3 regions of the Brevibacillus sp. 1238 genome follow, and region 3 is predicted to be linked to each of the others. Evidence: riboswitches for the same ligand, from Rfam matches in the RefSeq annotation. Region 3 holds a riboswitch; each other region holds the start of a gene.
What was found. A riboswitch is a leader RNA that binds a small molecule or an ion and turns the genes downstream of it on or off. The one in region 3 is predicted to bind thiamine pyrophosphate.
Positions count from the first base shown of each region.

Region 1: linked by a shared signal. The riboswitch ahead of thiS (sulfur carrier protein ThiS) and the one ahead of thiC (phosphomethylpyrimidine synthase ThiC) in region 3 are both predicted to bind thiamine pyrophosphate.
Region 2: linked by a shared signal. The riboswitch ahead of thiO (glycine oxidase ThiO) and the one ahead of thiC (phosphomethylpyrimidine synthase ThiC) in region 3 are both predicted to bind thiamine pyrophosphate.

Region 1 covers NZ_JARXWC010000002.1:715,919-723,425, reverse strand. The annotation lists gene M2298_RS07390 (SdpI family protein) at 1-334, opposite strand, end outside; gene M2298_RS07385 (autorepressor SdpR family transcription factor) at 336-602, opposite strand; gene M2298_RS07380 (ABC transporter substrate-binding protein) at 848-1,885, opposite strand; gene M2298_RS07375 (ABC transporter permease) at 1,906-2,667, opposite strand; gene M2298_RS07370 (ABC transporter ATP-binding protein) at 2,664-3,446, opposite strand; gene tenA (thiaminase II) at 3,431-4,111, opposite strand; gene M2298_RS07360 (acetylornithine deacetylase) at 4,118-5,413, opposite strand; gene M2298_RS07355 (thiazole synthase) at 5,406-6,176, opposite strand; gene thiS (sulfur carrier protein ThiS) at 6,182-6,385, opposite strand; TPP riboswitch at 6,597-6,707, opposite strand; gene kapB (kinase-associated lipoprotein KapB) at 6,749-7,132, opposite strand; gene M2298_RS07340 (alanyl-tRNA editing protein) at 7,175-7,507, opposite strand, start outside.
Region 2 covers NZ_JARXWC010000011.1:121,926-129,432, forward strand. The annotation lists gene M2298_RS21745 (GNAT family N-acetyltransferase) at 1-422, shown strand, start outside; gene M2298_RS21750 (YbaK/EbsC family protein) at 489-977, opposite strand; gene M2298_RS21755 (MOSC domain-containing protein) at 999-1,721, opposite strand; gene M2298_RS21760 (NAD kinase) at 1,742-2,539, opposite strand; gene M2298_RS21765 (YugN family protein) at 2,725-3,123, opposite strand; gene M2298_RS21770 (LSm family protein) at 3,268-4,212, opposite strand; gene thiO (glycine oxidase ThiO) at 4,291-5,427, opposite strand; TPP riboswitch at 5,555-5,671, opposite strand; gene M2298_RS28200 (excisionase family DNA-binding protein) at 5,736-5,954, opposite strand; partial or broken gene M2298_RS21780 (glucose-6-phosphate isomerase) at 5,976-7,325, opposite strand.
Region 3 covers NZ_JARXWC010000003.1:302,266-309,772, forward strand. The annotation lists gene M2298_RS09050 (GerAB/ArcD/ProY family transporter) at 1-780, shown strand, start outside; gene M2298_RS09055 (ATP-dependent DNA ligase) at 799-1,746, opposite strand; gene M2298_RS09060 (DUF1904 family protein) at 2,180-2,509, shown strand; gene M2298_RS09065 (hypothetical protein) at 2,579-2,749, opposite strand; gene thiC (phosphomethylpyrimidine synthase ThiC) at 2,771-4,522, opposite strand; TPP riboswitch at 4,674-4,785, opposite strand; gene M2298_RS09075 (cation diffusion facilitator family transporter) at 5,036-5,917, shown strand; gene ku (non-homologous end joining protein Ku) at 5,960-6,913, opposite strand; gene M2298_RS09085 (hypothetical protein) at 7,138-7,281, opposite strand.

The DNA of each region.
Region 1 (7,507 bases), on a different contig from region 3:
GCGTCACAAAAATGGATATGTTTACCATATATCCGTAACCATATGCGATGATCAAACCGTGGATGACGAGAAGCGCAAACATGAGCGTATTCAAGATCGCGTCTTTGCTGCTCTCGAACTTTTGGTAGTTCTGCCTGCGCCAGAGCGAGGACACGAAGATAACGACCATCATGATCGGAACAAACGAGACACCCAACAGTTTGGGCGCAAATCCATTCGGCTCGCCATTCATGCCCCAGTGAATGGTCATTTTGTCAGGCATGGATGGATAACAGATCAGCCCCATCGCCACGCTGATCAGAAAAAACAAAATCGTCAAACCCGAGATTTTCATGTTATGACTCCTCTTTCGCATGAAATTGGATAACCCATTTCAAGAGATCTTGAAACACGGTGGTATTTAAGGAATAGTAGATGTTTTGGCCTTTTCGCTCGTCGAAAACCATCTCCGCCTGCTTCAACAGATTGAGGTGATGGGAAATGCTCGGTTTCGTCATTGCAAAATGCTCGGCGATTTCGCCAGCCGTCATGTCTTTCTCCCGCAACAAGTCAAGCATCTTTCTCCTTGTCGGATCAGACAGCGCCTTAAACGCATGATTCATGGACATAGTTCATCGATCCTACTTTCGGAACATCTTTATTAGATATTTAGAAATTTATCGAAACAACTAACCAAAAAATACCATGGAAAATATACCCAGTCAATAGGTAAAAAGATTCTCATTATCCATAAATTGTATGTTATAACTGCACAAAAACCCCGATCATCCAGCTTCCTGCGGGAACGAAGCATCGTTCCAGGAAGTTGGACGGTCGGGGTTTTACCGTTTCCTTCTGCGCTTATCGCTTATTTCACCAGATCACGCATGATGTCTTCCACTTTCACATCGGTCGTGATCAGCTTTTCTTGTTTCATCCAGTCGATCAGCGTCTGCCACGACTCGGCTGTCATCGCACCGAACTTTTTGTCGCCTGCGTCCATCAGCGGGATCAAAATATCGAGGCTTTTTGTCTCGATGTCTTTTTCCAGCGGGAACTCCGCGGCTTGTTTGGCGAGCAGCAAATCGAGCGCTTTTTCCTTGTTGTTTTTCACGTAGTCTTGCCCTTTGGCAATCGCGCGCAGGAAGCCTTCTACAGCCTGTTGCTTTTTGCCCAATGTGTCGTCGCTCGTAGCCAGCACAAGCTCATAGTAGTCCGGCACGCCGAAGTCGGATGGCTTGATCACGTTGACAGGCACACCGTTTTTCTCCAAAATGAGCTGCTCGTGATTGATGTAGCCGCCTACTACCGCATCGACCTTCTTCGCGGTCAAAGCCGGAACGATGTCAAAGCCAATATCGGTGAAGGACAGGCCGGAATCGTCCGCGCCAGCATGCTTGACGACTTGGCGAACGATCGACTCGTCGAGTGGAATGGACGGATAGCCGATATTTTTGCCCGCCAGCTTTTGCGGACTGTCGATCTCGCCGTCTTTGCGCGTCATGATTACATTCAATGGATGGCGAACGAGCGCCGCTACAGAAACGACGGGAATGCCTTCCGCGCGCGCCTGAATGAGCTGCGGCTGGTAGCTGATCGCCAAATCTACTTTGCCTGCTGCCGCCATTTTCAGCGGATCGTTGCTGTCAGAAGGCATTTGCAGGTTGACCTTGAGGTTTTCTTCCTTGAAAAAGCCTTGTTCCTCTGCGGCGTACAAGAAAGAGTGCACGGCGTTCGGGTACCAGTCGAGAGCTACTGTCAGTTCGGCAGGCTCTGCCGCTTTTTGTCCCGGAGTAGCTGTTTCCGGCGCAGTCGTGCCTGCTCCGGACTGATTGCCGCACGCAGCAAGCCCGGTGGCAAGCGTCAGTGCCAAAAGCGTTTTGGTCCATGTACGAATTGGTTTCATCGTTGTTCTCCCTACTTTTCTCACTTGGATGATGGTTGTTTGTTTTTCGTGTGCGGGGAAAGCTGGCGCTCGATCCGGCCGACGAGCCAGAACAGGAGCATTCCCAGGACGGACAAGAGCAGCACAGAAGCGAACAAAGCTGGCGCCTGAAAATTGCCGGACGCCCGTCTGCCGAAGTAGCCAAGCCCTTCGCTCGCCCCCAGCCATTCGCCGATGGTTGCCCCCGCGACACTGTAAGTCGCGGCTACCTTTAAGCCGCTGAAAAAATGCGGCAGGCAGGACGGCAGCTGAAGCTTCGTGAATATTTGCCAGCGGTTAGCGCCCATCGTCTTGATCAGTTGCAACATCTCTTGATCGGTGGAGCGCAGACCGTCATACGTGTTGACGACGATCGGAAAAAACGTAAACAAGATCGTCACCGCGATTTTTCCCGATAAATCGTACCCGAACCATAAAATAAATACGGGTGATAATGCTATAATTGGGATCGTTTGGGATATGACGATATACGGATAGACCAGTCGTTCGATCAGTTTGCTCATGCTCATGGCAAAAGCCAGCAGCACACCAAACACAATCGAGACGGACAGCCCGAGCAGCACTTCTTTCAAGGTCGCCCACAAGTGCACACCGAGCAGCGACTCGCGCAAATCCCAAAGCGCCACAACAACCGTGCTTGGCGGCGGCAAAATGAACGGAGGCACGGCAAATATGCGGCAAACGGCTTCCCACGCGGCGAAAAAGATCGCGATGGAGATGCCGAACCAAATTCCTCTGCTCATCTTGCCTCCCTCCCCAGCAATTGTAGCTTGGTCTGCTCAGCTCGCAGCAAGCCCCAAATTTCTTCGCGCAAAGCCAAAAAGGCTGGTTGATTCCTGCTCGTGACAGAGCGAGGACGCGGAATGGTGACATTCAACTCTACGGGTGTGCGGATCGGCTTGCCGAGCAGGACGATCACACGGTCTGCAAGCAGGATCGCTTCGTCGATGTCATGCGTAATCATCAGCATCGTGCTGCCTGTTTCCTGCCACTTGTCCATCAGCCACTCCTGCATGTCCAGGCGCGTAATTCCATCCAGCGCACTGAACGGCTCGTCGAGCAGCATGAGATCGGTACCGGACAGCAAGGCACGCAAAAAGGAGACGCGCTGCCGCATGCCGCCGGAAAGCTGGGCCGGATAGGCATCCGCCCAATCTTGAAGTCCGTACCTGGGCAGCTCCTGCCGCACCCGCTGCTGCGCTTCCTTTTTGGACATCCCTTTGATTTCCAAGGGCAACGCCGCATTTTCCACAATCGTGCGCCACGGCATGAGCAAATCGCGTTGGGGCATATAGCCTACTTGCCCCAACCGCTCGTCCATCCGTGCCTCCCCCAGCCGGATTTCTCCCTGGTCAGGCTGCAAAAGTCCTGCGATCAGCTGGAACAACGTGCTTTTTCCGATCCCGCTTGGCCCGATCATGCTGACGAACTCGCCTTTTTTCACCCGCAGATCAAAATCTTCGAGAATCGGCGTATGGCTGTACGAAAAGCGGACTTGGGAAAAAGCTAGTTGATCGCGCACGGCCACATTTCCTCTCTATAGGCCATATCCCAGAACATGTACTCCATCTTGGACGTATTGACGAAATACTCTTCCAGTCTCGCCAGCTCCTGCTCGTTTTTGCCCTCTGCCAGCTCGTTCATGATGTCGATCAGCCAGATTGCCAGCTGCCCGAACTCATCGGAGCTGTACATGCGCACCCACTCGCCATAAAGCTCGTGATCGAGCGCCCCTTCGACCTGGGCCAATCGCTTGCCGATCTCCCAATAGCTCCACGTGCACGGCAGCAGCGAGCTGACCAGTTCTGCCAGCGAGCCTTGATGCGCGACACGCAGCATGTAGCTGGTATAGCCGAGCATGACAAAAGACGGCTCTGTCGCTTCCAGCTCTTCGCGGGAAATTCCGAAGCGCGCTGCGTATTGGCGGTGCAGCTCCATTTCCGTGTTCAGCGTCGACTCCTGCAAAGCGGCGAAGCGCGCGCTTGTTTCCAGATCGTATGCTTTCACGCTTGCGAGCGCAAACATTTTGGCGTAGTCGATCAGGTAGATGTAGTCTTGCTTCATGTAAAATTTGAATGCGTCCACTGGCAATGTCCCGTCACCAAGTCCGGTAACAAACGGATGCTGGTGAACCTGCTCCCAGATCGGAGCCACACTGCGCAACAAACGGTCTGTAAAAGTCGCCATGCTTCCTCACTCCTTTGCTTCCTTCGGCGTATTGCACCAACTGGCGATGAAGCGGGCCATGATCTGGGCAAACTGGACGAGCTGGTCAGGATCGATCGATTCGTCTACGGCGTGCGCATGCTTCAGTTCGCCTGGCCCGAACAGGACAGCGGGGATTCCGGCATGGGCGAACCAGCCAGCGTCCGTGACCGTTGAAGACATGTCCACGACGGGTGCCGCGTGCAGCTCGCGCTCATAAGCCGCTTGCAGCTGGGCGAGTGCCGGATGATTGGCGTCCAGCTCCAGGGAAGGGAAAATTTCTCCCCGCTCCTCGATCATGGAGCGACCGCCCCAGCGAAACACGGGTGGATGTTCCCGCAGCCACACATCGGCCGCCGCCGCTCTTCTAATATGATCCTCGATCTCGCCAATCATTTGCTCATATGATTCGTTCGGATAAAAGTGAACCGTAATCCACAAGGCGCAACGGTCGGCGATAAAGGCCGCGTGTCGGCCTCCTTCGATGACGGCCGGGTTGATGGTGTTGCTGCCGGCAGGAAAACCGGGATACGCTTTCATCACAGCCCAGTCGCGCTCCAGCTCTTGCAGAGCCGAGATTACCTTCATCATTTTCTCAATCGCAGAAGCTCCGCGCACTCGTCCTCCGGCATGGATCGTCTGTGCCCGCATGCCGTCGTGCAGCGTAGTCGGGCTTTCAATCGTAATCCAGCCAGTGATGACGCCGCCCTGCCCTTGCATATGCAAGTTGCTCGTGTCGACGACGACTGCGTAGTCAGCCTGGTAGCCGCGTTCAATGGCAACGAGCGTCCCCGCCTCTCCGGCTTCCTCTCCGATCACGGATTGGAACAGCAGATCGCCTGCCAGCTCGACGCCATGCTCGCGAAGCATTTGGATGGCAAACAAACTCGCAGCGAGCCCGCCCTTCATGTCCGCGACCCCGCGTCCGTACAAGCGACCGTCTGCGCCGAGCGTCAGCGAAAAGGGCGGATACGTCCAGCCCGTTTCGTCTCCAACCTCGGCCACATCGATATGCCCATTGACAATCAGGCTGTTTGCCCGCGCCGAATCGCTGCCGGGAAGACGACCTACCACGTTGTCGTCGCCGGGGTAAACCTGGAAGCGATCCACCGCAAAGCCCATGGCTGCAAGCTCGCTTGCGATGACGGATTGCGCCTCGTCGCTGTTTCGCGCGGGCGGACTGACGGTCGGCTGGGAAACGAGCTTTGCCAACAGGGCGAACAGCTCGTCCTTGCGATTGGCGATCGACTCTACCGCTTCTGTCAGACGATCCACGCTACTCAATCATCCCTTCCACTGGGCTGCTCGCTTGCGCGTAACGTTTTTTCGGGATGCGTCCTGCCAAAAAGCCTTTGCGTCCCGCTTCCACGCCCAGCTTCATCGCTTCTGCCATCAAAACCGGATTGTCCGCGAGAGCAACAGCCGTATTCAACAAGACACCGTCTGCGCCCAGCTCCATTGCTTTCGCGCAATCTGCCGGAGAACCGATTCCCGCATCGACGATGATCGGCACTTTGGCGTCCTCGATGATGAAGCGCAAGTTGTTTTCGTTGACGATTCCCTGGCCGGAACCGATCGGCGACGCTCCTGGCATGACGGCATGAACGCCTACATCCTGCAAGCGCTTGGCGAGAATCGGATCGTCGTTCGTGTAAGTCAACACGATGAAGCCTTCCTCGACCAAAATTTTCGACGCTTCCAATGTGCCGATCGGATCAGGCAGCAATGTTTTCGGGTCACCGATGACCTCTACCTTGATCATGTCGCACAAGCCGGACGCTTTCGCCAGGCGGGCGATGCGCACCGCTTCCTCGGCTGTATAGGCTCCTGCTGTATTTGGCAGCAGGGTGAATTTTTTCAGATCGAGCTGTTCCAAAAAGTTCGGTTCTTGCGGATTTTCCAAATTCAGTCGGCGAATGGCAAACGTCAAAATTTCCGCTTCCGACACTTCCACCGCTTTCCCTTGCGTTTCCAAGTCTGCGAATTTTCCAGTTCCGAGCAACAAACGGGAGCGAAACTCGTAAGGTCCAATTTTCAAAGTATCCATGATGATCATCCTCCTCCGACAAAATGAACGATTTCGATGCGGTCTCCATCGGCAATCGGCGTTTGTTCATACAGGGAGCGGTCGATAATTTCTCCGTTGCGCTCCACGACCACGATTTTCTCTTGCAGGGAATACGAAGCGAGCAAAGCGCGAACCGTATTGATTTCGGCCGAAAGCTCTGCTGTTTTTCCATTCAGCACAACAACCATTGTATTCCTCCTTCTTGGTGGCACTTGCCGAGGGACAAAAAACGGCTTCCCTCGCCTGCCGGAAGTCACTCCAGTCAAACGGTGGAAGCCGTATACGTATCCAAACGGACAGATGGAATAAAAAAACCATCCGCCGTGGGATGGTTGAGTTGATCTCATCAACTGGTGCGCATCCTCTGCGAAAAATCTCGCAAACGACCGCCCTAGTGAAATCGATTCATATACCTCTTCCTCCGCTGGCATGACCCAGGTCAGGTTCAACGGTCAGTAACACACTCGTTACAATCTCAGCCAACGACGCTCGGCCCCCGTTTGGTAGTAAACCTATGCAATTGTCTTACGTTCGAGTATTACAGTACCACTCTATTTCGGGTTTGTAAAGGTTTCCTTGTGCATTGCTTCCAGTTCCGTCAGGCAGCGCTGTGCCCAAGCCGCCATTTTTCTCAGCTTGTCCATCTCGCTCTCCATGGCGATGCGCACAGATTCTTTGTACTCGGGCACCTCGCCGTTGTAACGCATCACTGCCGACACCGGGGCCATGAATTTTTCCAGATAAGAAAGCGCTGGACGCTGGTGGAACAGCGGCACGTCTACTTCATAGGAAGTGTGCAGATCGCCCTGTTGCGGGTATTTCGTCACTGCCAGCACTTTGACCAAAAGTTTTGTATCGTGAATTTCCAGCACTTCGGCGATGTATTCTCCTGTCCGCTGTTTGACGCGGACTTTGTCTCCGGGATTCCAGAACATGATAGACTCCTCCTTGCATTGTCGTTATGGTTGCGCGTCGTATTAAGCCAGCAGCTGGGCAAGCAGCTTGCGCGCGTGGGCAATTACTTCGTCAGCATGCGGCTCGGACTGTCCGCCGCCTTGGGCCATCGCCGGGTTGCCGCCGCCTTTTCCGGCAATCAATGGCAAGGTGTCTTTGATCAGCTGATTCACGGCGACATTGACTTCTTGCCCGCGTGCAAACACAAGCTGGGTTTTGTCGTCTGTTGCAGCCGCGAGCAGGCAGACGGCATCTGGAGCTTCCGCGACCATCAACTGGGCAAACTGCTGCAATTGCTGGATTGATTTGTCCGGGAACACACGGGCGATCACGCGCGCGCCACCCTCCCGCTCAGC
Region 2 (7,507 bases), on a different contig from region 3:
TGGAGCCACAGACCATTGCCCAGCGCGAAGTCTGGTTTCACAAGCACAACAAAAACCATCCTTTGATCGTCGCCGAATGGGAGCAAGAAGTCGTCGGCTACTGCTGCCTTTCCACTTTTCGCGAAAAACCCGCTTACAACAAAACGGTCGAGCTGTCCGTCTACATCGATGCAGAACAGCGAGGACGCGGCATCGGAACGGCCCTGCTGAGTGAAATCTTGCAGCGGGCAGAACAACTGGGCTACCATACCGTCATTAGCGGAATTGTCGGCGGCAATGAAGCGAGCGTCAAACTGCATGAAAAATTCGGCTTCACGCTTGCCGGAAGGTTTCAAGAAGTAGGCTTCAAATTCGGCGAGTGGCACGATGTTTATTTTTACCAGCTGCTGCTTGGGCAAGAACATTCCTCGCTCAGTCGTTAACAGGCTCGAAACAAGAAAAAGGAAGCTTGCGAGAGCTTCCTTTTTTCACGCTTATCTACGCTACGGCTACGGAGCTTGCGGGGCCTGCGCCACATCTGCTTCGACGGCATTGGTCATCGCCAGCAACGCCTCATACGTGACTGGCAAAAGCGACTCGGCGATGCCAGCGGCGGTATAGACGACAGGGAAGCGCCGCAGCGAAGTGTCCACGATTACAGGCACTTCTTGCTCCAACGCAAAGGGACAGACAGCCCCGACACGATAGCCCGTCACCTTTTCGACTTCCTCCATGGAAGCCATTTTCGCTTTTCCCGAACCGAGCGCAGCTTTCACCTGCTTCGGGTGTATCTTGACATCGCCTGCCGCAACAAAAAGCGCAAACTGGTCGCCGGAGCGAAACAGGATCGACTTGGCGATTTGTCCTACCTCGCTGCCCAACGCTGCTGCGGCCGCTTCCGATGTAGGAAGAGGCTGTTCATACACAATCGGCTCCAGTTGCGGATCGTACCGTTTGACAAATGCGCGAACTCTCTCCAAGGGGCTTGTCTCTTGCATGCCTGCTCTCCTCCTTGCACACTACTCTTCCAGCACGTACACATCGTCACCGCAGGATACCGTGCCTGTCTCCACCACGGAAGCGTATACTCCGAAGTGATTGTCGTGGCGCTTCACGCATGCCTTCAATACTTCCGGGGTCCTCTGCAGCGTATCCGGGTCAATGTTTACGTACACACAACGCACGCAATGCATCGTTACTTGCAGCGTAACATCGTTGATTTTCAATTTTTTTCCTATCCATTTATCTTCTGCAAACGGCTCGTCGTCATCCAGCACAACGATCAGATTGCCGCGAAAGCGTCTCGGGTCAACCCATTCGCTGCCGATCTGGCGGGCAATCTCGCGCAAGGAAGCGTCTGTCACCAGCAAAATATGTTCTTCCCAGTCCTGCTTGCCCTCCGAAGGAATGCTGCGCAAAGGCGTAACGGGCCGTTTGGCGGTGTCCGCTACATGGGAAAAAAGCGATTCCCCCCACTCGTGAACGCTGCCGTCGCTCGCTACGACTCGCACCTGCGGATACTCTTCCTCGCTCTGTTTTGCCTCCATGGTTGCAGAATAGCCAATAAGAGCTGGAACTTTGTCTGCGCCCAAAAATTTTCCGGGCCGTGTATCATCCCAAAAGCGATACACGCGATCCCCGTACAGCCCAAAAGCATCGATCTCGGTTGATGTAAGTAGTTCCCCGCGCATTGCCTTCACAGGATGGCGATAGATGCTTTGCAATGCTCCTACCTTTTTCATGCAACCCTCTCCCTCTCTATCTAGCCTTTGATAAACGAGTTGCGTACCCTGCCCCAAAAGGTCAGGCGCTTGTAGCGCGCGAATTTCACTTTGCCCTGGCCCACGCGGCAAGTAATGGAACGAACGCCTGTCCACACGCCTTGTTCGCGATCCAGCCCGATCATGATCTCCGGGTTCATGACAATCAGCTCTACTTCATGATGCTTGGGCAAAACAAGCGAGCTGTTGATCGTCCGGTATGCCTGGTTGTTGATCGAGGCGATCTCCGAAAGCTGAATGGCCTCAATCGACGGATGCACAATCGCCCCGTCTACAGCCTTGTTGTATGCCGTGCTGCCTGACGGCGAAGAGACGATCAAGCCGTCTCCGCGAAACGTCTCCAGCTCATCGCCGTTAATGTAGACGCAAGCAACCAGCGTCGACAAAGACGCATTGCGCAAGACAACCTCATTCAGCGCCCATTTGTCGTATTGCTTGCCATCAGCGGTTTCAATCCGGCATTGGACGGTCGGATACTCCGAAATCGCCGGCTGGGCGTGCAGCAACCTGTCGACAAATTCGTCCAGCTCCTCCGGCCGCCAGTCTGCATAAAATCCGAGGTGGCCTGTATGAATCCCGACGTAAGCCGGCTCCATCCCGTATTGGTGAACGGCTTCCAGCAGTGTTCCATCTCCGCCGATCGAGAGCACCATATCCGGCTCCTCATCGGTTCCATTCACAAAAGTATACGAGCTGCCAGCCTCCTTCAGCTTTTCCTTCAGCAAATGCTCTACTTCCCGTGTATAATCGTCATTTCGCAGTACAGTCGCAATCTTCATGCTGGTCTGCCCTCACTTTTATCCTTCGAAGCGGTCAAGTACGCTTGTTTGTTGATCTCACTATACCACATGAAAAAAGGAGATGCATGGAAACCGAAATGGATTTTACCAGCGCTCTTCCTGGAACGATCCCGCGCGAAATTCCCCCGGAAAAGAAAAAGCGGGCCTCATGTAAGGCCCACCCGTCATCCAAGGCGATTTTCCAGTTCTTTCACGATTGCCTCCGCCTTGCGAATCCATCTCGGGTCAATGTCGGCATCCTTGTCGATCGGCTGCTGAAACTGGTTCATCACTGCCGAAGCGACAGGCGCGTAGTAGCCGATATCTTCTTCCACTCCTGTGTTGTACACATGACGCAAAACAAACGGCTCGCCAAGCTCCAGCCACGCATCCGGGCTGTCCAGCTCCCCTTGCAAAACTTTTACAGGCAAGCGAAGGTAGACCATGTTTTGATCATCCAGCGTCCGGTCAAAAAAGCCTTGCTCATAGTCCCAGTTAGCCAGCGTAAAATGCGGCTCAAGCGACTCGCGAAAGTAGCCGAACGTCGCCTTCGTTCCGGGGAGACTGCTCTGTATTTTTTTCATCTGGTAATCCTCCTGCCTTCGTCACATTTTATGGATAGTGTGCGACAAAAGGGCAGGTTGTACTCGCACAGCCGTGCTCTTCAAACGCACAACAAGCCCCGCTGCCAATCATCCGCTGGCAAAGAGGCTTGCATGCTCCCGATTTTAGAGCAGGGCGATCGTAAGCAATGTAAACAAAGCGAGTGGAATGATTCTTTTGCCTCTGCGGCAAGGACGACGGCGCCTTCTTTTCGGCACGACAACCGCAGCCGGAGGAACTGGCGGTGGCGGTGGTGGCGGCGGAAACGGATACCATGGCTGCGGCGGGAAAGGCGGATAAGGGCTCATGTACGGGTTGAATCCGCCGTACGGACTAAAGAATGGATTGCCGTCCGGGAACGGCTGCATCTGGCCATACGGAAAGCTCGGGCTGCCGAACGGGCTGACTTGACCAAACGGCTGACTCGGACTGCCAAACGGACTCACTTGGCCGTACGGTTGGCTCGGACTGCCAAATGGTCTCATCTGGCCGTACGGTTGACTCGGGCTGCCGAACGGACTCACTTGGCCAAACGGTTGACCCGGACTGCCAAACGGAGCCATTTGACCATACGGTTGACCCGGGCTGCCAAACGGACTCACCTGACCATACGGTTGACCTGGACTGCCAAACGGAGTCATCGGAGCGTAAGGATAGCAGTCATCGGCGTACGGACTGACTTGCCCCCCTGGAGGTCGCCGATTTGGCTGGCTGCTGCTGCTAAACGGACTGACATCGCCGTACGGCTGATAGCCGCCGTAGGGAAGATACCCTCCGTAAGGATTCCAATCTTGATGCATTCCCCAGTCGCCGGGCGATTTCCGGCTGGCTACCTCTTCGATTTCATATTCATAGTCGTTTTCTTCCGCATCCGGGTCGTCCACTTCAACGTATACATTCTGATCGTCAAAATCCACGATCACGCCTTCAAAAATCTGGCCGTCTATCGCTTCAATGCGCACTTTTTTCTCGACGTGTTCTTTGCATATGTTGTGCACATTTTCGCGCATATCCTTGATCAGACTGACCGTCTGGACGTCAGCCTGGTACAGGTTTTTTTCATCCTGCATGGAAACTCCTCCCCTTCTGGTGCTCTTTATTACCATATACATGTGCCCATGGGGAGGTGTTCCGGTTTGCAGGCAAGACTAGCCCATTTTATGTGCGCTGACGTTTTCTTCTGTTACGAAGCGCGCAGGCAAAAACGGGACGAGCTGCTCCCGCTCTCCTTTTTCCAGATAGTCCGCCATCCACTTCGCTGTGGCGGGCGAGAGCAAAATGCCGTTGCGGAAGTGCCCTCCGGCAATCGCCAGCCCTTCCCATCCTGGCACTGGTCCAAGCAATGGCTTGCCATCCGCCGTAGCTGGCCGCAATCCGCCCCACGCCTCCAGAAAAGCGGCTGAATGCAAGGCCGGAACGTACGGCATGACCCCGTTCAGGATGCTGGCTAACCCCGCCATCGTCACTTCGCGCTGAAAGCCGCTCTCGTCTTCTGTTGCGCCAAGCACGATTTTGCCGTCTTTTTTCGGCGTCACATATCCCGTCGTGCCAAAAATGACGGTGCGCAGCGGAATGCCGACAGAGGAAACAGCGGCAATCTGACCGCGAACCGGACGCACCGGAACCGACACACCCAGCAAGTCCAGCATGACACCTGCCCACGCTCCCGAAGTGATCACCGTATGCGCGGCGCGCAACGGCCCGAGCGAGCTGTCCACGCCAACTACTTTCCCGCCTTTTACCGCGATGCCGCTCACGACACAGCCGGAATGCAGCACAACTCCTTGCAGCTTGCACGCCGTCACCAAAGCGCGAAGCAACATGCGATTGTTGATGTGCCCCTCGTACGGGGAGTAAATCGCTGCCTGCGCTTTGTCTGTCAACAGCGGCTCCACTTCCGCCAATTGCTGCCTTTCCGTCAAAAAGTGCACGCTATGCCCCGCGTCCTTTTGCCAGCGAAATTTCTCTGCCAACTGTGCTTGCTCGCCATCATCGAGCGCGACTGTGAGCAGCCCCTCCAGGCTGAGCTGTACATCGCCCCCGGTAAACTCCTCCAACTCTTGCGCCCACTGCGGATAATAAGCCAGCGACGCCATGCCGAAATCGAGCATGGGACCGGGCGCTGTAAACTCCTTCAACGGCGCGAGCATGCCCGCTGCTGCCGAGGACGCCTGTCCGCCCCATTCTCCTTGCTCAACCAACGTGACGCCCATCCCTCTGCGCGACAATTCATACGCCAGACTTAAACCGATAACTCCTCCACCCACTATGAGACAATCGCCCACGTTTTTCTCTCCTCGCTGTTGTGATCTCTCTCCTGATCCAAGTTGAACAGGGCAACATACAAAAAGCCCACCCGTTCCCAAGCAGGAAAAGGTGGGCTTCATACGCCGTATAGCCAAAGAAAAAAGCGCTGTTCGCCGGCAACCGTATCCCTGCGCCGGCATGATCCGGATCAGGTGCAATGGGTCGACGGTCGTATGCTTCCATCCTCTCAGCCCCGCGTGAAGGACTCCCCAAGTTGCTTCTTTACATATTCATTTCACCAACCAAGTATAGTCCTCCTGGCCGCCAGTGACAAGATGCTATACGCTCAATCCTCGTCTTTTACATCGTAGCTCTCCGGAACCGTCTCATGCCGCGCTGCCTCCTCGAACTCGCGGAGCTTGCGCATTTCTTCCATATGATGGTTGAACTGTTCCTTGTTGATGACGTACTCGTAGCCGTCGTGCAGAGCGCGAATCTTGCCCTGGTGAATCTTTTCCAAAATAAACGTTTCCGGAAGCTCCAAGTACGCTGCTGTCTCTTCCACGGTCAAATATGTCTTGTTATCGCGCAATCTTGCCTCCAATTCCGCTTTCTGCTGCTCGAATCCAGGTTTGCCCAAAAGGGCGAACATGTTGGCCTTGTACGCCTCCACCCCGGGCTGGTCAAACGGATTGACGCCCAATAAATAGCCGCTGATTCCGCACGCCTTTTCAAAAAAGTAGATCAAGGCCCCGAGGTGATACGCTGTCGCCTCTGGCATCTCGACAAGCAGGTTCGGCACGCCGCCATCCACGTGGGCGAGCACCGTCCCTTCGAAAGCCTTTTTATTGACAAATCCCATCCGCTTGCCGGACAAAAAGTTCAGTCCGTCCACATCAAGCGGGTCTTCTTCTACCGTGACATCGATGGCTGGCTTGTTTACGGTTACCACTGTCTCGAACAAGTGTCGCATGCCGTCCTGTATGTACTGCCCCAAGGAATGCAAGTCTGTGGAAAATTCGGCAGCGGCGGGAAAAATTCCTTTTCCATCCTTGCCTTCCGACTCCCCGAAAAGCTGTTTCCACCATTCGGCGAAAAACCGGAACTGCGGCTCGTAGCTGACCAGAAGCTCCACCGTTTTGCCTTTGCGGTACAGGGCGTTGCGAATCGCCGCATACTGGTAGCACGGATTTTCGGCCAAATCCATGACCATGTACCGCTCGCTCGCATCTTGCGCTCCTTTCATCAGGGCATCCATGTCGGCGCCGCTCACGGCGATCGGCAATAGTCCGACTGCTGTCAGGACAGAAAAACGCCCGCCGATGTCATCGGGAATGACAAAGCTCTCGTAGCCCTCATCTTCCGCAAGCTTTTTCAAGGCCCCCCGCGCTTTGTCCGTCGTAATGTAAATTCGCTTCTTCGCCTGCTCGCGGCCGTACTTGTTTTCCAGCCAATTGCGCAACAGCCGAAAAGCTATAGCAGGCTCTGTCGTCGTGCCCGATTTGGAGATGACGTTGATGGAGACGTCTTTTCCTTCCAACACGTCCATCAGATGAGAGATATACACCGGACTGATATTGTTGCCGACAAAATAAATTTCCGGCGATCGCCGCTTCGACTTCGGCAGCAAGTTGTAAAAGCTGTGGCCCAATACGTCCAGTACAGCTTTCGCTCCTAAATATGAACCTCCGATTCCAATTACCAAAAGCACATCTGAGTCAGCCTGGATACGTGCCGCCGCCTGGCGAATCCGCTCATACTCGACGCGGTCGTATTTGTTCGGCCAATCTACCCAGCCAAGATAGTCTCTGCCTGGACCCGTTCTTTTGTGCAACATTTCATGCGCCTGCCCGATTGCTGGCGCAAGCTGCTCCCATTCATGCTGTCTCACAAAGCCGCGTGCATTGGAATAATCAAATCGAATCGCTTGGTTCATGGCTCCCCTCCCAAGGAACGTCATCTATTTTCTTATCTTATCACGCAAAAAAGCGAGAAAGTTACTTTCCGTCAAAACATCGCAAAATGTGAGCAAATCGTGAACGATTCGGCAAAAGTGTTACCTTTTTCCATGCCTTCCGTAAAACTACTTCGAGCAATGAAATAATGGTTTCTTTTTAG
Region 3 (7,507 bases):
TATGGGGATATATTGCTATTCGGGGCGTTCTTGCACGCCAGCAGCGAGCCAAGGCTTCTGTTTGCGGCGATGAAGCACGGGATCATGATTGTGTGCTTCACGACGACGATCATGATCTTGATTTTGCTTGGAGTGATGGGATACGTCATCGCGAGCAGGCTTAATTTTCCGATCTATATTCTCGTCCAGCAAATTCATCTGACCGATTTTCTTGACCGGGTGGAAATGATTTTGTTCAGCCTGTGGTTCCCCGCGTTCAGCATTAAAGTAATCGTCGCGTATTTGGCTTTTCTCGTAGGGGTTGGATCGTTTGGCGGACAGCTGCATTACAATACGTACAATGCGCCGTGCGGCTGTTTTCTGGTTGTGTCAACCTTGCTTGCTTTTCCGAAGGTCGCTGATATCGACCAGTTTATCAGCTACAGCTTTCCTTTTATCGTCATCTTGTTTCAGGTGCCGCTGCTTCTGTTTTTGTTTATCGTCGCCCGCAGGAAAAAGCGGGAGGAAGGCCAGACCTTGATCCCCAGAGGAACGAAGCTGCATCGGTTTTACCGCATGATGGTGTGGGGAGGAGCGATCAGCTTCGCAGGCTGTATTCTGACGATCTTGCTTGGAGACATGCTCAGCGACAAATCTCCCGCAGCCGGAATTGCCACCGCGATCGCCTACATTATTTTCATGGTCATTGCGCTCCTTGCCAGTTACGGAGAAATGCAGGCCCTTAATCACGGGAAACAAAGGCTGGGCCGTCCCAAACAACAAGGAAACTTTCGGCAGTAGCAGGCGGGGAGTCGGCGATCAATTGATTTGCTTCCACGTACAGTCAGCCAAACTGCCATCGACAAACGCTTGAATACTCGGCTGGCGCATCGTCAATCCGGAGGTCCATTCCATGAACTGGACTTTGGCGATCAGCTCCGGTTTTAGCCAGAGAGTGTCTTTTTTTCGTTCCGGTTGATTGGCAAAAGGCATGCTGTCTAGGAGCAGCGGTTTGATCCGTTCGGTCAGGTCGCGCCAATCGCGCTGGGTCAGCTTCCCGGTGCCTGCATGACCGATGTACACAAGTCTTCCGGCGTCGTCAAACAAGCCAAGCAGGACGGCATTCACGACGCCATCGCGCAGCGTGACACCGCCGATTGCGGCATACAGATCGTGAAAAATCTTGAGTTTTTGCCAACGCGCATCTTTTCCGCTCGGGAGGTAGGTGCTCGTCAAGTCTTTGCAGACGATTCCTTCCATGTGATGTTGCTTCATCACATCGTACAAGCTGTGCGGGTCACTGACATTTTGTACGATCTGCACATTTGGCTCGGGAAGCATGATCTGCGCTAGAATCTCTTGTCTCTCGCCGAGCGGTTTGTCGGTTACCCAGCTGCCATTCCAATACAGGACGTCAAACACCATGTAGGTGACGGGAGTTTGCTCGATGGCGAGCTGGATGCTCAGTTCCTTGCGCAGGCTGTCTCTTTTCATGATTTCGTGGAAAGACGGTTTTTGGCTGTCAAAAGCGATCATCTCTCCGTCGAGAATGACAGATGAGGCGGAACAGTAGCGTTCGAGCCGGGCAAATTCGGGGTATTGCCTCGTGCGATCATTCTTTTTGCGATTGATGAGCTGTGTCTTGTTGCCGTCGTGGTAGGTGAGCATTCTGACCCCGTCCCACTTCACCTGGGCAATCCAGTTGCTTCCGGCTGGTATCGTTTCGGTTTGGATCGGTTCAAAAGGGGTGATCGGTTCAAGTGGCATAGGGCCTCCGTAATTGCTTTGCTTGAAGTTCCGCTGGAGCGGTCGCTCGCATTCGTACAGTCCCACGATTGTTTGCGGTCTATGCAAAGAGTCTTGAACAGCAGTTGTGATCGAATTTTACGAAACTTCTTAGTTGATTAAGTATTGAATATAAGGTATACTAGAGAAAATTTCATATGAATCGACATTCATATGAAGAGAGCATGAACAAGTATGGATGGGCTATATCCGCCGGATGGCTTGAAACCTCCTAATCGTGGTACGTCCACCACAGTGCGTAAGGGGAGAGTCGTTCTTTGGATATAGCCCTTTTTTTCATTGATCTAGAAATAGACTGTAGTTTATAATTACTATGGTAATGATTTTGAGGAACAGCCTGGACTTGCTTGCTGGAAGCTGGCGAGCCGCATGTTTACGGAAAGAAGGAATTGACTTGCCATTTCTTCGGTTTAAAGGTTTTGAAAAAGCAAAGCTGCAATCGGTTGCGCCCCTTATTATAGAAGAGTTTGCCCGCATCGCTGAAGTGAGCGAGGAAAAAGTCAAGCTGGAGCTTCTGCTGGTCGAGCAGTTGACGAACAGCCCGTTGTCTCTGGAAATCATGATGTTCCCGCGAGAACAGAACAAGCACGATGAGATTGCCAGCACGATGAATCGCATCTTGCAGAAGCAAGGCTTCGAGAACGTCCATCTCTTTTTTATCCTGCTGTCGCCTGAGCTGTACTATAAGGAAGGGTTGCCGCTACAGGTCAAGGCTTCCCGCTGAATCCGGCAGGCAAAAAAGGTCGAAATCCCATGACGAGGGATTCCGACCTTTTTTTGTGTCATACGCGCTCTAATAATAGAGGCTTTCTGTTTGCAAGCATTTGGAGCAGGTGCGCGCCAGCGATGTTTCGACGAACTCGTGCGCGCATTCTTTTTGCAGACGGAACAGCTGGCGTTTCAGACTTTCCAAATCCACCTCCAGGCGAGCGATTTCAGCGCGCAAACGCAAGGCTTCATTCAATGTCTTGCCACCTCCAGGCGTTTATTGGTACAACTGGCTTCCTTGCTCGCGGAACTCGCGGGCTTTTTCCTGCATGCCTGCCGCGATGGCCGCAGGCTCGTTTTGTTCCTGCTCCTGCGCTTGCTGACGGATGTCGTGCGAGATTTTCATGCTGCAAAATTTCGGGCCGCACATCGAGCAAAAGTGCGCGGACTTGGCTGCTTCCGCAGGCAGTGTCTCATCGTGATATTCGCGGGCGCGCTCAGGATCGAGAGACAGGTTGAATTGATCGTTCCAGCGAAATTCAAAGCGGGCTTTGGACAGCGCGTCGTCACGCTGTTTGGCTCGCGGATGTCCCTTGGCCAGGTCGGCTGCATGAGCGGCGATTTTGTAGGCGATCAGGCCGTTGCGCACATCTTCCTTGTTCGGCAGTCCCAGGTGCTCTTTGGGCGTCACGTAGCAGAGCATCGCTGTCCCGAACCAGCCAATCATCGCTGCGCCAATCGCAGAGGTGATGTGGTCGTAACCGGGAGCGATATCAGTGGTTAATGGTCCGAGCGTGTAAAAAGGAGCTTCGTGGCACATCTCCAGCTGTTTGTCCATGTTCTCGCGAATCAGGTGCATCGGAACGTGACCAGGCCCTTCAATCATCACCTGCACGTCGTGCTTCCAGGCGATTTTCGTCAGCTCCCCGAGTGTTTCCAGCTCGGCAAACTGCGCTTCGTCATTGGCATCCGCAATCGAGCCGGGGCGCAGACCGTCTCCAAGCGAGATGCTGATGTCGTACGCTTTGAGAATGTGGCAAATTTCTTCAAAGTGGGTGTACAAAAAGTTTTCTTCATGGTGGGCGAGACACCAAGCCGCCAAAATGGAGCCGCCACGCGAGACGATCCCGGTAACGCGTTTTGCCGTCAATGGAATGTAGCGCAGCAGAACGCCAGCGTGGATGGTGAAGTAATCGACTCCTTGTTCGGCCTGCTCGATCAATGTATCCCGATACACTTCCCAGGTCAGGTCTTCCGCTTTGCCATTAACCTTTTCCAGCGCCTGGTAAATCGGCACGGTACCGATTGGCACGGGGCTGTTGCGGATGATCCATTCACGGGTCGTATGAATGTGCTTTCCGGTCGACAAATCCATGATCGTATCGGCGCCCCAGCGCACGGACCAAATCATTTTCTCCACTTCCTCTTCCATCGAGGAGCTTACGGCCGACGTGCCGATATTGGCGTTGACTTTGACGTGAAAATTCCGCCCGATAATCATCGGCTCCGCTTCCGGATGATTGATGTTGGCCGGAATAATCGCGCGCCCGGCAGCTACTTCGGCTCTGACAAATTCGGGGGTCACTCCTTCGCGAATCGCGATGTATTCCATCTCTGGCGTAATGATCTGCTGGCGGGCGTAGTGAAGCTGGGTGACATTTTTTCCTGGCAAAGCGCGTTTGGGCCGATAGCCTTCGCGCGGAAAAGCTGGCATCGTCACCGCTTTTTCGCTGCTTCTGATTCCGTCGTCAACAAGTTGTGGCTCCCGGCCGACATAGCTTTCCGTATCGCCGCGTTCCTCGATCCACGCTTTGCGCACTAGCGGCAAGCCTTTTTCGATGTCCGCGACATATCCGTCAGCGGTGTATTCGCCGCTCGTGTCGTAGACGCGCAAAGGCGGATTGGGGGTAGAGCCGAACAACCCTTCGCTTGCTTGAAGGGTGATTTCGCGCATCGGCACGCGGATGTCAGGGCGACTGCCGACCTCGTATACTTTGCGGCTACCGGGAAAAGATGAAATGGATGACATGAAAAAACCTCCTTGGCGTGGTTGCACGAAGCGCGAACCTTGTAGGGAGGCGAAAGAGGCCCGTCGCGAAAAAACGCCGCATGGGAGCATGCGACGCCAGACGCGAGAGTAGAGAAGCAACGGGTATTTTGCAAAAAGATACACGTCACTTGTCGTGTCATATGGACATTCCTCCGCTGGCATTACCCAGTTCAGGTTCAACGGTCGATGGCACAGTACCATCCTCTCAGCCTGGTGATTTCCAAGCTCCCGTGCTTGTTTGTAGTTGTGATTGCAAGATTAGGATACCGGAGAACGCCCATCGTTGGCAAGAAAAAGTTTCCAACAAAAATTGCCACAGGGCAACACATTTTCCCCCCCTCTATACTCATGAATCGGACTAAAACTGTTTCTGTAGACCCACACGAATCGCGTCTGTTACGATGTAATTCGATCAAAAAGAAACTGCTTTATGACGCTTCGTTCTTGTCTTTTGAGCGAACGGAGTGATTGAGATTTTTGAGGTGATGGAGTGTGGATGTATATTCGGATCTGAAGCAAGGGGAACGGGGCGCGTGGGTCAGTATTATTGCCTATATCTTTTGCTCGGCGTTAAAAATAGGAGTTGCTGTGCTGACGGGATCGGAAGCGTTGATGGCAGATGGCTTGAACAACTCGACAGACGTGGTGGCATCGATTGCGGTCCTGATCGGCCTGCGCATTGCCCGCAAGCCGCCTGACCACGATCACCCGTACGGCCATTTTCGCGCGGAGACGATTTCGGCCTTGGTCGCGTCATTCATCATGCTGTTTGTCGGCTTGCAAGTCGTGACGGAAGCGGTTCCTTCGCTGTTTGATCAAAAAACGACGGCACCGGATTTGCTCGCAGGCTGGACGGCATTGGCGACAGCGGCGATCATGCTGGGCGTGTACCGCTACAACCGTCAGCTCGCTTTGCGAACAAACAGTCAGGCGTTGCTGGCTGCGGCCGCTGACAATCGCTCGGACGCCTTCGTCAGCATCGGGACGTTTGTGGGCGTTGCGGGGGCGCAGTTCCAGCTTTACTGGCTTGACCCGCTGGCTGCTTTGGTAGTCGGAGTCATCATCCTGAAAACAGCGTGGGATATTTTCCGGGAAGCGACCCATCGCTTGACCGACGGCTTTGACGTAGAAGAGTTGGGGGAACTGAAAGAGACGATCTCGTCCATCGCCGGAGTAAAAGATATTAGCGATATTAAAGCGCGTTACCACGGCAGCAGCGTGCTGGTTGACGTCGTGATCCATGTGGAGCCGCACCTTAATGTGGTAGAAAGCCACACCATCACCGAACACATCGAAGAACGCATGAGACGTGTGCACAAAATCAATACCGTTCATATTCATATCGAGCCAGAGCAGCAACTGGTCGAAAAATAAGCAAAAAACCTGTCCGTATCGGGCAGGTTTTTTTGCATGGCGTTACACGGGAGTCGCTTTTTTGCGACGCAGCTTTTTGGTTGTGGTCATCGCCTCGCTTTGCGCTGGCATTTGCTTGGGAGCTGCTGCGGTCGGCTCTGCGGGAGTTGCGCGCTTGCGGCTTGGCTTCGGTTTCGCTGCTGCTGGCGTAGGCTCAGGCTCGATTTTTACCGGACCAGGCGAAGTGCCTGCGGTAGAAGCGAGACTTTCCTTCAACGCTTGCATCAGGTCGATGACATTCGTCCGAGCGACGGTCGGTGCCGTGGCAATCTCCTGGCCTTCCAGCTTTTTCTCGATCATTTTTTGCAGCTCGCTGCGGTATTCATCGGTGTATTTGGCTGGGTCAAACGGAACGGTCATATTGCCGATCAGCTCGGTTGCCATTTTCAGCTCGTTTTCCGCCAAGGGGATGGTCGCCTCTGGCAAGGCAGGCACTTGATTGACTGGCCGTACTTCGTCAGGATAAAAAATCGTTTCCAGCATCATGCAATGCTCATACAGCCGAATGACGGCGAGACTTTGCCGATTGCGCATCGTCACCTGGGCAATCGCGATTTTTCCGGTTTGGCCCATCGCGGCGCGAAGCAGGGCGTACGCTTTTTCTCCTGTGTCCTGAGGAGACAGAAAGTAGCTTTTGTCAAAGTAAACCGGATCGATCTCCGACAAGTCCACAAAATCGAGAATCTCAATAGCTCGGCGGGTTTCGGGGGTGATCGCCTCCAGGTCCTCGTCGTTGATCATGACGAAGTGGCCTTTTTCATACTCGTAGCCGCGAACGATCTCGCTGGCGTCCACTTCCCGCTGACAATGCGGGCACATTTTCGTGTATTTGATGGGGGTGTTGCATTCCTTGTGCAGCTGGCGGAAGCGAATATCCCGTTCTTCTGTCGCCGTAAACATGCGAACCGGGATGTTGACCAGGCCGAAGCTGATTGATCCTTTCCAGACGGTGTGCATACGATTCCTCCCGATTCGGTAGTGGCATAAGGCTGGGGCTGGATGCTGCTACGAGGTAAGTGATGAGATGGGTGCGGCCGTTTTGCTTATTGTTTGTAGGCAGCCAGACGAAGCTGCGAGGGAAATGCAGGCGGGAAACATTGACACAGACGAGCTTGCTTTCCATTCCATGAAAAAACCAGCCGATCGCATGGGACGGCTGGTTGCGTTCTTTTTGCCCGATTTTACTGCCCGTGTTTGACGATGTCGGACTGGTCCGCCCGCGATTGCATTTCGCGTGCCGCTTCGCTGCCAATGCCTGTACGATCCGCGATGGACTGGGCTTTGGCTGCTTTCAGCTTTTGCTCGGACGGTTGTTTTGCTGCCATGTCAATTCCCCCTTTTGGAACATGTGCAAGTAGTATGCGCATGCCGGGAACAAAAAAATACCCCCTCGTCAAATGACGATGGGGCAGCTGTTCAACTCCTCCCGCGAAGGGAGCGATGGCACGGAATGCTCCTATCAGACACGCCGCGCGCCTAAGTGAACTGCCTTTCAATTATGGGAGAGGAGAAACCGGAGGAAGAGCTTATGGGGAAACGTAAGTCTTCTCC